DNA from 2 places in the Lysinibacillus sp. EB106-09-02-XG168 genome. Region 1 is predicted to be linked to the other one. Evidence: riboswitches for the same ligand, from Rfam matches in the RefSeq annotation. Region 1 holds a riboswitch; the other holds the start of a gene.
The links. A riboswitch is a leader RNA that binds a small molecule or an ion and turns the genes downstream of it on or off. The one in region 1 is predicted to bind cobalamin.
Positions count from the first base shown of each region.

Region 1 (6,988 bases):
CCTTTTTACCAGCACCGACACTTCGTCCAATAATTATAGCCGTACCTGTCCCGATGGCAATCGCAAATAAGTACGTAAACATCGAAATATTCATGGCATATTGTCTCGCCGCAAGTGTCTCTGCGCCTAAGTAAGTCGCATAATAAAGGAAGACAATCTGACAAAACTGATAAAGCACCTGCTCAAATGCTGACGGTAAGCCTATATTTAATATTTTTTGAATATATTCCTTTGAATACTCGAAATAATATTCTAGCTTCACTCTTACTTCCATGACTTGATACAACAGCCAGAAAAACACAAGAACTGCCAAACCACGGCTTACCACTGAGGAAATAGCTGCACCTTTTACACCTAACTCCGGTAATCCTAAGTTACCAAAGATTAAACCGTAGTTTAAGATAACGTGTAGCACATTCATACCTAGTGATACATACATCGTTTGCTTTGTCCATCCATGTACACGGATAATTGCTGCTAAAGCATTTATAATAGCCTGTAAGAAAATAAAGCTTCCGATGATTACCAAGTAGCTTTGAGCGTATTTAAGCACTTCCCCTTGCAAGTTCATCATGGTCATTAAATGACTTGAAAAGAAGAAAAATAAGATACTCATCATTAGTCCAACAATCAAATTCATCGTAACTGCTAAAGCGGAAATCTTTGCAGCCTCAAAAAATCGCCTTGAACCTAAATATTGAGATACAACAATGGAAGCACCATTACCAACTACCTCAAGTATTAAAATTGCAATATGAATATATTGATTGGCTGCACCAACTCCTGATACAGCATTATCTGATAAAGCACTGAGCATAAAAGTATCAGCTAGTCCCATTAACATAAATAAAAATACTTCTAAAAATATCGGCCATGTTAAATGGAATAAACTTAACCTATCTGTCTCTTTAATATCACTTTCTTTTAATATATCTGCCAATACTTTTCACTTCTCCTAATCGTTTCATAAAGATTTTTACGGGCTGCCCCACTTTCAACTACATTCTTTACCATCTATACAGATAAATTACTGCCCAATCGATTATGCCTCGGCATAATTGCGCCCGGAATCAACTTTGTGCTTAGGCCTACAGATGTTTTTTTGTGCGAAAGCGCAGTTAAAAACCGTATTGTTGTCGCTTCGCTTTCGCACAGTTAAATTGCCACAGGACGTGGCGCTCTTAGACTGAGTTCCTCTATTTCAGCGGATGTTTGGACACCCGCTGAGAGAAGTTAAAAATATATAGTATCTTATCATAGATTTTTAGGCTGTAAAGAATTTTTATAATGAAACACCTAATTATGCCTAGGTATAATGCTTCCATAAGCTTTTTGGTCAATATGAGTTAAAAAATTATGAAAAGATAATACAACGCAAAAAATCCCTTTCACAATTTTATGTGAAAGGGAGTCTTATCATAGTAAACAATAATCCTGCAATTGCTTACGTTTTTCAGTTGTTAACCCAAACTCTTGCTCTAAAAAAGCTGCCTTAGAGCCATATCGGTTATCCATTGCATCAAATGCCGCTTGTAAATAGTCTTCACGAGCAGACATTAAGGCATAAAATTGCTGTAATTCTTGATCGCTATAATCTTGCTGAATTGTTAGAGCCATTCGTTCGACTAAGGGACGTAAATGTACATTTGTATCTAAATAATCCTCCATGATCGTTTCCTCAGGGACATCTAAAGCAAGTAAAATAAGCGCACTACCAATACCTGTTCGATCCTTCCCGACTGCACAATGATGAACAAGCCCTAAATTTTCAGGTTGTTGAATCGTTGCTATTAACTCTTTGAACGAAGCATTATTAAAAGGCATTTGTGCATAAAATTCTCGAAACATCTCCGTGCTTACAACCTTATAAAAATCTTTCCCACCAGCGTTTGTGGGCATCTCAAAAGCATGATTTCCTTTAGCTGGTATTTGAATATAATTGGCATATGGGAATATCGGATTAGGATTATTTTGAGCCTCATGGTTGTCTCGATAATCAAAAATTGTTTTCACACCTAGCGTTTCAAAGCGCTCTTTATCTGATTTCGTCATTTTACCAAGTGCTGCTGAGCGATAAATCAAACCATTCCTAACAGCACGCCCATCTCTCGACTTATAACCACCCATATCCCGAAAATTATAAACTGCCTCAAACGGAATAATATTCATATCAAACTGTTTCACTGACTGCACCCCTCCCTGTTAGCAAGCATACTTATCTCTATTTTATAGAACAACTCGATATAATACCAATTTTCGCACTAGGGAATGTTTTACACTTCTTAGACCAACGAGAGATTTATTTGGGGGTGTTTCTCTATTGGGGCAGAGCTGTTATCCACTTTACTCGTTTTCTTTCCCACCCAAGCGAAGCAGTTATCCTTTTTATCCATCCAAAAAGCTGCCCTTGATAAAGGACAGCTCCAAAATACTATTTTTTAATATCAATTATTTAAATAACTCAGGGTATACTGCTTTTGCGATTAACTCAACAGCTTCCCCAATTCGAGGACCTGGACGATTTGAAATATCAGTATCTATATAATAAACCGCTTTATTTTGAATGGCCGTGATTGAATTCCATCCATCACGAGAAAGAATTTCTTCCGTTGAGTTTTTCACATAGCCTACTGTTGTTAAAATAACATCTGGGTTTTTTGCAATGATATCTTCCTCAGATATTGGTGCCCAGCTTTGGAGATCAGCGAAAACGTTGTTAACGTTTGCAGCATCTAAAATTTCTTGTTGGAATGTACCAGAACCAGCTGTATAGATGTCTGGCTTTGGACTAATTTCTAAATAGATATTTTTCGGTTTTTTCACATCTTTAACTTTCGCTTGGACACCTGCAATTTTAGCTTTAATATCTTCATTTAACTTTTCGCCTTTATCTTTGATGCCCATAACCGTTGCAACTTGTTCAATATCCCCATAAACATCATCAAATGATTTAGCTGATTGAATGGCAAACACTTTAATACCCGCATCTTCGAGACCTTTTAAAGCATTTAAATTTTCTTCATCTTTGCCTCCAGTTGTATAGGCAATAACGACATCTGGCTTTAGGGCTAAAATACGCTCGCTATTGAATGTTGTAGAGGTAGAAACACGCTCAATTTTTTGCGCTTCTTCTGGATACGTATCAAACTCTGTTGCACCTACGATTTTATCGCCAACGCCTAGCGCAAATAAAATCTCTGTATTACTCGGTTGTAATGAAACAATAGTTTTAGGTACTGCATTAAACTCAACTTCTACACCACGGTCATCCTTAACTTTATAGCTAGTAGTTTTCTCAACTTGTTGATCTTCTTTAGAAACAGCATCTTTATTTGTATTCTCTTTCGTGCCACAGCCAACTAATACAAGTGCCAACATCAACACAGAAAGCCATTGTAGCCTAAACATTTTCTTCATTTCATTATTTCTCCTTTTTCTTTTTCATCGGGTATGATTTACTAATAAACGGTATTTCAGCAATACCAGCATGCTGATTCATATAGACAGCCATTACAAAAAATACATTGGCTAGCAATCCTAAATAATCAAAGAGAATAGCTTGTACTTCGCGTTCTTCAGATACTTTGTGCAAAACACGGTATGATTTTTTCGCCTCACTACGGCATAAATGTAATGCAGAAGCTGCCTCTGATCCTTGAGGTAATACAAAGTTTTGTATCTCCTCTTTAACATGACTAACATAAAAATCATAGCGATCACTTAGCCAAGTCAAATCATCTTCGGTTACTGCTAATTTGCCTCGGACTGAGCCATTTACATGGTAAGCCATTGGCAAAATGGTAAGTAAATCATCTGCTACTACCTCTACCGTTTCCTTTTTAACCGCCGCCAATGCTACACCAATATGTGTTGTTAGGCTATCCGTTCGAATTTCAAAATCTACTGTTGATGCCTTTTCACGCATAAATGGGTAACAAGAATAACGTGCATCTTTTTTCAAATCTAAGTCCCCGCTTTCCTTCGTGAAAAATTCTTACCTTATTAACACCACAGCTACATCAGGTGAATTATAAGCGCATAAAAAAACGTTGTTCCCACTCCTAAGGAAACAACGAAAAATAGCATAAATAGTGTCGCATAAATACGACATAGCCTATGTATTTGCCGCATATTCTCTCAGCTTCCGAAGAGTTATCTATACGTTCAAACAAAGGTCGGTCTCCTGGCTTGTACAGTTCACTACGTCCATAAAAAACCTTCCCATCGGATAATTCGACAGTGGTATATCTTTACGACTTCTGTACTTACAGTTGCGGAAACAGCTCCGGTTTTTCACCGAATTCCCGATTATGCTATAGTTCAGCACCTTTATTCTGCAAGAATTATTCACTTGTTATGCAGTTTATCATAGATTGATAGGAAAAAATAGCTGAGGAATTTAGAATAAACAACGATGGATAAAAATCATGCAGGTATGACCATATGCACGTGGATAAATTCACTGCCCCATTGGGTATTCAACCCACTCGTGCAAATATTTGTTATGCCTCATAAATTAAAGCAATTTACTTTTTCATAATGAAAGGATTTGCAAAAAATAGCCATTTCATAACTTTTATCGGATGGCATTTTTATATTTCTTTTTGGATTTAACATCTTTCTCTTCCTCAATTAAACGCTGTGCAATTTCTAGTAGTTTTGGGTCATTTGTTGCATCGAATAGCTTTTTAAAGGATACAATAATATCATATCGTATTAATGTCGGGTGCTTTTCGTCTAAGCATGTTTGATATCTTTTAGCCAAATATGATACGACTAAATCTCTTTGTACCTGCCCCGCTAAGCCTATTTTCCAAATTGCCTGTAAAGTATGCCTCACCGTGACTGTTTCTTCATCATACGTAACTGCCCAAATCTTTAAGAAGTCCTCTAATACTCTTTCTTCAGGATCGCTTTTTGCTGCCAGTGCGCATAAAAATTGTGCAGCACTTGCACGTATATGTCCATTTTTGTATGTAAGAGTTTGAACTAGTTGTTCCCAAACTGAATAGGTCCAATCAACTGGTTCCTGCATAATTTTCAATAATTCTTCGTATGATTTGTATTGAATATCACGGTCACGCTCTGTTAAATTACTAAAAAGTTGCAAAATCTCTTTTTCCATGATTCATCCCTACCTTTATTGTTTCAGAACGTAAAAAATAGTGTACTTGTAAGTGTTATCTCATTTACCATTACCATCATGCGTTACTTTGCTACTACAAAATAAAAGTCTCTTATAATTGTAATTTCAGAGCGAGATCCCCAATCGTATATTTCAAAATTATCAGAAATGACGTTCAATATGCAAGAATCTTTTCTTTTAGCTATATGTAGATAGAGGAATACTCATTAGGATTATTATTGGAGTTATCTCAATTATTAGCCTTCGATTGAGTCCATGCAAAATACGCAATAACGAAAAATTGGTGCTAATTCTTTTTTCGGCTGTATTATCATTTTTATGACTGGGGCTATAGTTGTAAATATATCTACTTATGTAAATTTATTCATTACAAAAGTTATTTTATTCATTATTGACCAAGTAGTCGAGCCTAAATTAATGAATAACATTATGCGTTTGCCCAATAGGTTTAATCGTAGAATCTTAACTATAGTTTAAACAGTTGATAATTTCCAGTACCGTCAAATAATAAAAAAGGTTATCCTTGTAATTTCTTTTACAAAGATAACCTTTTCGCTATTTAAATCGTCTATATAGTACGGCTTATTAAATACGACCGAAGCCTACTAAATATTGATTCCACCAATCAAGTGATTCAATGACAACACCTTTATTTTGAGCATCAATCATTGTGTTGTTTCCTAAGTAAATACCTACATGCGCTATACCTGAACCATAGCTGAAGAATACTAGATCACCTACACGTGCTTCACTTGCTGAAATACGTTGTGTTGTTAAATATTGTTGTGATGCTGTACGTGGTAAATTTACGCCCGCTTGTTTGTAAGACCATTGTACAAGACCTGAACAGTCAAATCCTGTTGATGGGTTACTACCGCCCCAAACATAGCTACGACCTAGGAATTGTTTCGCAACTGAAATAGCATCACCTGAAGATGCAGTGCCTGCTCCTGAACCAACAACCACTTTTTGTGATGATTTTTCATTGTTAGCTTTGCTACTATTATTAGCATTGCTATTGCCATTATCGTTAGTGTTAGTGTTTGCATTGTTGTTTGTTGCTTGTACAACTGGAGTAGCTGCTTGAAGTGCACGTAAACGAGCTGCCTCTTCCTCTGCTGCTTTACGTTCTGCTTCTAAACGCTCTTCTTCTTGTTTCGTTGCAATTTGTGCTTTTAATGCAAGAGATTTCGCTTCATTTTCAGCTTTTTTTACTTCCATTTCGCTTTCCTTCTCTTGAAGCTCTTGGAATTGCTTTTGAAGCTCTTTTTGTTTTTCATCTAATGTTGCTTTTTGTTTCTCTAAGCTAGCCTTATCTGCTTCTTGTTGATCTACTAATTCTTGGTCAGCATCCATTAATGTTTTTACCGCTACGACACGGTCCATTAAATCCGCAAAGCTTTTTGATTCAAGAACAGCATTTAAATAAATACCTACAGTATTATCTTGAGCTTGGTAAGCAGCCATACGGTCACTTAAAATCGCTGAACGTTGCTCAATACGTTTTTTAGTATCTACAATATTTCCATCAACTTCTTTAATGTCTGCCTGTACTTTGTTAAAAACTTTTACTTTTTCATCGATCTCTTTTTGTAGGTTTTTTAGCTCTTCTTGTAGCTTTTTAACCTCTGTATCTATTTTAGCTTTCTTATCAATCATTTGTTGAGATGTTTCTTCAGCGTGCACTTGAGTCGGTTGAACTGTATTAAATAATAAGCCGCCCGCTAGTGCTAATGCTAGCACCATCGACTTACGCCATTTATTGCGCTTTCCCACGTTATTCTTTCCCTTCACTAGTCAATTTCGTTCGTAGAATTTTAATGTCATCATTGGAACGATTTC
Region 1 is NZ_JBYTDN010000003.1:4,450,760-4,457,747, forward strand. It holds gene AC3WSO_RS22490 (MATE family efflux transporter) at 1-931, opposite strand, end outside; gene AC3WSO_RS22495 (tyrosine-protein phosphatase) at 1,417-2,184, opposite strand; gene AC3WSO_RS22500 (ABC transporter substrate-binding protein) at 2,449-3,417, opposite strand; gene AC3WSO_RS22505 (hypothetical protein) at 3,422-3,961, opposite strand; cobalamin riboswitch at 4,157-4,346, opposite strand; gene AC3WSO_RS22510 (hypothetical protein) at 4,577-5,125, opposite strand; gene AC3WSO_RS22515 (C40 family peptidase) at 5,732-6,940, opposite strand.

Region 2 (6,988 bases), 3.9 Mb from region 1:
AGATGTTCAACAACAATCATGCCCGTACCCCCTTGCCTCTACGTTGTTTATAAAAAATATAGGAAAAAACGGGCGCCCCAATAAATGCAGTAATGACACCTATCGGCAGCTCTCTTGGCATAATAATTGTTCTTGCTATTAAATCACAAATAATTAGCAAAGTTGCCCCATTTAAAAACGATAATGGCAATAAATGACGATGATCTGAACCCCAAACCATTCTCGTCATATGAGGAACAACTAAACCAACAAAGCCAATCGTTCCAGAAACAGCTACCGCTGCTCCTGTCAACATGGATCCACCTACTAAAATAATATATTTACTACGCTTAACATTGACACCTAAATGCTTCGCACGTTCTTCACCATATAACAGAACATTTAACTCACGTCTTTGTGTCCAAAGCATAATAGAGCCAATAATGACAAACGGAATGATCATCTGAACGTAAGGCCAACCACGCATCGACACTGAACCGAGCAACCATCCGATTACTTGGCGTAGCTCCTCACCAGATAATGCTATCATTAATGAAATCAAGGAACCTAAAAATGAACTAAATATTACCCCTGTTAAAATAAGAGTTTCCATTTTTAGTGAACGGTCTACTATTCTAGCAAAGCCCATAACAGCAAACATTGTTAATATGGCCCCTATCATACTAAAGACTGGCAATGTAAAATGACCGATTACAGGTATTGAGACACTAAAGAAAATCGTCATCACCGCGCCCACCGATGCACCTGAGGAAACACCTAACGTATAAGGATCAGCCAAAGGATTTTTTAATAGGCCTTGAAAAGCTGCCCCTGCAATAGCAAGTGATGCCCCTACAAGCCCTGCTAGCATCACTCGAGGTAAACGAATCTTCCATAAAATATTGGCAGCTGTTTCATCGGCCGCCTTATTCCACAATACTTCTAATGGAGTATGAACTGAGCCTATCGATACACCACACCAGATGCTAATGATTAAAAGTGTAATTGCTGTTACATAGGCTACAATTGTTTTACTCATTTAAATGCCTCTGGGTAAACAGCCTTTGCTATTTCCTCAAAACCATCAGCTAATCGTGGACCTTGACGACTTGTCGTACTTTCATCCACTTGTACAATAGCTTTATTTTTTACGGCAGTTATTGTCTCAAAGCCTGGACGTTGTGGAATTTTCGTTAAAATATTCGGTACATAATTATATGCCACAACAATGACATCTGGATTTTTCGCAATAATTTGTTCAGCTTCAATTGGATACCAGTCATTTACATCTGCTGCCACATTTTCGGCATGAATCATTTCTAGCATTTCATTCATAAATGTACCTCTACCAGCTGTATAAATCTGTGGCTCATCAGACGATTCTACAAAAACTTTCTTTGGCTCAACACCCTTAAGTTTTGTTTCAATTTCTTCAACTTTAGCCTTCATATTTGCGACTATTTTTTTAGCCTCTTCTAGTTTTCCCGTTGCACGACCAAGCTGTTCAATCGTCGTGTAAGTCTCATTAAAGTTTTTGGCATCCGCTACAACAAATACTTTCACACCTGCAGCCTCAAGCTGTTCAATTGCTCCTTTTAAATTCCCCATACCCGATGCATGAGCAAAAACGATATCTGGCGTTAACGCAATAATTTGTTCAATATTAAAATCTATACCGCCAACCTTATCTCTTTTAGTAGCCTCTGCTGGATAATCGTCATTATCTGATACACCCACTATTTCATCATTTAAGCCAAGACCAAATAAAATTTCAGTGTTACTTGGAATGAGAGAAACTATTTTTTCAGGAGGTGCTTCTAGCGTAATATCTTTGCCAATAGCATCCGTTATCGTCATTGGAAATATTGCTTGATCTACTTTAGCTGTCTCTTGCTGCTCAGCAGATGACGGCTTGTCATTTGTCGTCTCTTTTGTGTTGCATGCTGCAAGCAAGCCAACAGCTAAAAATGCTGATAATCCTATTTTCCAAAATTTCTTCATGTGAATCCCCCTTAGTCTATCTGTGCATAAAGTATTTAACGACTTGTTTTTCTGATTGATCGATACATTTTAGGTTTTTATCGTTTAAGGTAGTGCAGGTGTCGCTCAACGTTGGGTTTATCTTTCAATGTTGTGTGGTTATTGCCCAACTTTGTGGGGTTATCGCCCACTTTTCCAAATTTATCGATATTCAGCTTACAAAACAAATACCCCTCATCATAAAAAAATGAGGGGGTCAAATTTGCACAATATACATATACAAAATCCACCATCCTATCCTCGTAGGCTACAACGTGTTTTCTATAAAGGCAGGTCTCCTGGCTCGTGCTTCATACGCTTTTTCAAGCCTTCCCGAAATTTTCAGTGGCGCAGATTGAAAAAACTCACACATACAGTGGCGGGACCGCATCGGAATTACACCGATTTCCCTTTTCACTTTACTTAAGTAAAGAACCTTTATAATATTCAGTTGATTGTATTATACATGAAAATTAAAGAAGTCGCCTCCATTCGAGACGACTCTTCATCAAATCAATTAGCTCGGCATAATTGCCGCGGTCGCACAGATAAATCGTCACAGGACGTGGCGTTCTTAGACTGGGTTCCTCTATTTTGTCTGGACACCCGCTGAAAAAAGTTAAACTATATCTGAAAAATACTGTACCGTTTTCATCGGTGCACCCATTTCTCGTAATGCCCATGTGTTCTCTAAATAAATATCTGCTAACTTCTCATATTTGCCGCCGAATCTTTGTGCCCATTCAACTGCTACAACACTTTCATATAAATGTGCCATCTGCTCTGCGACCTTTTTTGCCTCAAATGTTTTTGTTGCATCATCTAAACGGCTAAATGTTTGCAAAGTTGAATCTAGTTTTGCTAATTGCCCTACTACAATTTCAACTAATGGACTATCAGTTAGTTTTTCTAGACGTTCCTCCATAACACGAACAAACATTTCGTGCACATGAAACTTATCAACTAAGCGAATGAGCTCTAAAGCTAAAATATTCGCAGTCCCCTCCCACACGGTAAGGACCTGTGCATCTCTTAATAACCGTGGTGTAACAAAATCTTCAATATAGCCGTTTCCGCCATGTAATTCAATGGCTTCACTCGCATAATGTACAGCTTGCTCCGCCGTTTCTTTTTTCATGATTGCAATATACAAGCGGTTCAAAATGATGTCCTCTTTATTCCCCTGTCCACTAGTTACTTTATCGTACAGCTGAATAAGATCAAAAACCGTAGCAACTTCTACATGTAGCTTGGCAGCGAATTTCCCTAGTGTATCCTGAATCATAGGATATTGCGTTAAAGGTTTACCAAATGCATGGCGATTTGTCACATAGTGCTTCGCCTCTAAATAGCCGCGGCGCATAATGCCGATAGAAGCAACTGCATTGCAAATTCTTGATAAATTTAGCGCCTCCAACATATAGTAAATCCCTTTATTCGGATCACCAACAACATATGCTAGTGCCCCATCAAATTCCACCTCACCAGAAGGCACTGCTCTAACACCAAGTTTATCCTTTAAACGCCGAACGCGCAGGTTATTAACTGTGCCATCATCATTTCTCCATGGAACTGCAAACAATGTTAAACCCTTTGAGCCTGCCCGAGCCCCTTCCATACGTGCCAATACCATAGTTACTCCACACATTCCTGCGTTTGATGCAAAATATTTCTCACCATATAAACGATACTGCTTGCCATCCTGCCTTGCCTCTACAACATTCGCTCCGACATCAGAGCCACCTTGGCGCTCCGTTAAAAATGTAGCCCCCTCATAGAGCTCTGTCTCTCCAGTTGCACAAACATGTGGTAAAAAACGCTCCTTCACCTCATCACTCGCATAATGATCAAGTAAATAAGCAGTTGCCATCGTTAACGTAACAGGACAGTAAAAGCCTGGTTCAGCATGTGAAAGTATATAGCCTTGAGCAAAGCTATACACATAGTTGCCCTTTCTACCTATTTGCGGAATATCCTTATGCACATAACCAACAATGCCAGTATTGTACGTCTCTTCAATTGTTTTTTTATAGCCGTCATTGACCCAAATCTCTGACACTTCTTCACCATAGGCATTATACCTTTGTAATCGAGGTTCACCCTCTCTATCCGTATGTTTGGCTCTCACATCAATATCTCCGGCACAAAGCTCACCGAAATCTGTTAGCTCACGTGTTGCATATTCCGCAAACTCTTTATCTAGCATCATTTCTAAAACGTTTTGAAGTGTATCATTCTCTTTAAAAAAGTTCGTTGTTTTCATTTCTTCCTGCTGTAAAACCTTCATGCTATCTCACCTCTTGTCCTTTCAAAGTTTGTTTTAGTATTTTGCCTGATGCATTTCGTGGTAGAGCTTCCACACATTCAAACATGCGTGGAATTTTATATTTTGCAAGATGCTCCTCCAAATAAACTTTAAGTCCATCCTCGTCAACTTCTGTTTTAGCAGCATAAACAGCCTTCACCGTTTCTCCCCACTCCGGATGTGGCACACCTATTACAGCAACTTCAAATATTCCCTCATAACTCAACATACGATCTTCAATTTCTTTCGGATAAATATTCACACCACCTGAAAAAATGACATCCTTTTTACGATCAACAATCCAAATATAGCCATCCTCATCTAAGCGAGCTAAGTCACCTGTTTTTAGCCAGCCGTCTATAAATGCAGCCTTTGTTGCGATATCATCCTTGTAATAGCCCAGCATATTGCTCTCACCTAACAACACAATTTCTCCTACTTCACCAACACTGACATCTACTCCATTATCGTCGATAATACGCAACTCTGCTCCAAGTGGTGCGCGTCGTCCAACGCTCCCCGCCTTCGTTGCATGCTCTTCACCAAGCAATATTGATCCGTTTGGCCCAGCCTCTGTTAAGCCATAGACACAAGTTAAATTTTCTGTTTTAAAAGCTTTTTGTAAATGACGGACTTCGTTTTGTGATAACGGTGCACCACCATATGCCCACCATTTCATCGGTGATAAATCAGCTGTTTGCAATCTTGGCAGTTGGGCAGTTAACAAATATGCGACAGGTGCTCCAAAGAAATGCGTTGTCCGCTCCTGCTCTATTGAATCAATAAATAAATCAGGTGTAAACGTTGGTGTTAACACGTTTGTTGATCCTACAAGTACCCCGGCCATTAAAAATAAATGTAATGGAGCTGAATGCGTTAACGGCATCATAAGAAGAATCCGGCTTTCTGGCTTTACTTCCATTTCCACTGCAATCATTTGCGCTACAGATAAAATATTGCGATAGCTAAACAACACACCCTTTGGTTTTCCCGTTGTACCCGATGTATATAAAATCGTTGAGACATCATCTTCATTCAACTGGCAGTCAATTGTTTGAGTGCTTGCATGTTCAATAAGTGTTTCATAGTTTAGCCATCCAGCCTGTTCTTGACCTGTTTTGATTTTTAAAGGAACTACCGTGATGTTATCAACTGCTGCAAAAATTGCCTCATGCACTAAAATAGCTTTAGCATCAGCATGCCGAACAACATACTCGACCTCCTGCAACGTAAATTTTGCATTTACCGGTACGACAATAGCCCCGATGCGCTGAATAGCAAAATAGCTAACAACAAACTCTACAACATTTGGCATAAAAATAATTACATTATCGCCTTGCCGCACACCCTGCTCTACTAAAGCATGACTAAAACGTGTCACTTGCTCATCTAAATCACGATAAGTTACTCGTCTGCCCTGACAAACAACCGCTTCACTCATAGGGTACTTTCGCGCATTACGTGCTAACAAATTCGAACTATTCATCAAGCATCTCTCCCTTTAAAGTCGCTAATTTTTCTGTAAATATGCCTTGTAACTGCCGTATCTCCTTTTTCATCTGTACAAGTTCTGCAATTTTGCCATCAATCTCTTCAATTTTTTGTTCCCCATACTCGACCGTACGCTCCAACTGCTGAATGCCCGTGCGATCATAATCAAAAAGCAATACCATCTCCTTAATCTCCTCAAGTGAAAAACCGTACCGCTTTCCTCGGAAAATAAGCTTAAGCTTCGCTAATTCTTTTTTTGAAAAGGTTCGTTGATTAGTAGCTGATCGATTGGGATGAAGCAGCCCCAGCTCCTCATAATAACGAATTGTCCGTGTTGAAACATTAAACTGCTTAGCCACTTCTTGAATCGTCTTCAACACCATCTCCCCTTTCCCATTTTTCATCAGTATATCATTGACGCTAACGTAAACTTCAACAAAATATCTGAATTTTACAGCAAATTATAGTTTTAGAGAGATTAATCTGATTATTCCAGGGATATTATCTGGGACTTTGACGGTTCTATCCATGACTTTTGGGGTTCTATCCACGACTTTTGGTGTTCTATCCGTCGCCCCGGCTGCTCTTTCCGCCTCCCCGGAATTTCCCCTCACCCCAGCCACTCTTTCCGTCACTTCAACTGCTCTTGCTACCTAAAACAAAAAAGCCCCCGGCACATGATCGTGCCGGGGGCTGGAAAAACGATTATTACATTTTTTCTGGTGCTGATACGCCGATTAAGCGTAGTGCGTTGGCAATTGTTGTACGTACAGCAGTAATAAGGGCTAAGCGAGCTTCTGTTAGCTCTTTATTTGAAGCATCTAACACTTTTTCAGCGTTATAGAAGCTGTGGAATGCAGCTGCTGTTTCTTGAATATAGTTGGCGATGCGGTGTGGTGTACGATGCTTCGCAGCATCTGCTACCATTTTCGGGAAGTCGCCCACTTTTTTCAGTAAATCAATTTCTTTTTCAGCAGTTAGCAGGCTTAAATGATCTGTTGTTGCAGCAAAGCCTTGCTCATTTGCTGAGCGTAAAATTGAAGAAATACGTGCATGCGCATATTGTGCGTAATACACTGGGTTTTCATTTGATTGAGATACGGCAAGGTCAAGATCAAAGTCCATGTGAGAATCGCCTGCAGTTTTCACGAAGAAATAACGAACTGCATCTAAGCCAACTTCTTCTACAAGCTC
Region 2 is NZ_JBYTDN010000003.1:538,982-545,969, reverse strand. It holds gene AC3WSO_RS03665 (adenosylcobinamide amidohydrolase) at 1-20, opposite strand, end outside; gene AC3WSO_RS03660 (FecCD family ABC transporter permease) at 17-1,018, opposite strand; gene AC3WSO_RS03655 (ABC transporter substrate-binding protein) at 1,015-1,980, opposite strand; cobalamin riboswitch at 2,271-2,453, opposite strand; gene AC3WSO_RS03650 (acyl-CoA dehydrogenase family protein) at 2,618-4,285, opposite strand; gene AC3WSO_RS03645 (class I adenylate-forming enzyme family protein) at 4,287-5,789, opposite strand; gene AC3WSO_RS03640 (MerR family transcriptional regulator) at 5,782-6,171, opposite strand; gene argS (arginine--tRNA ligase) at 6,503-6,988, opposite strand, start outside.
Region 2: another riboswitch for cobalamin. It lies ahead of AC3WSO_RS03655 (ABC transporter substrate-binding protein); the one in region 1 lies ahead of AC3WSO_RS22505 (hypothetical protein).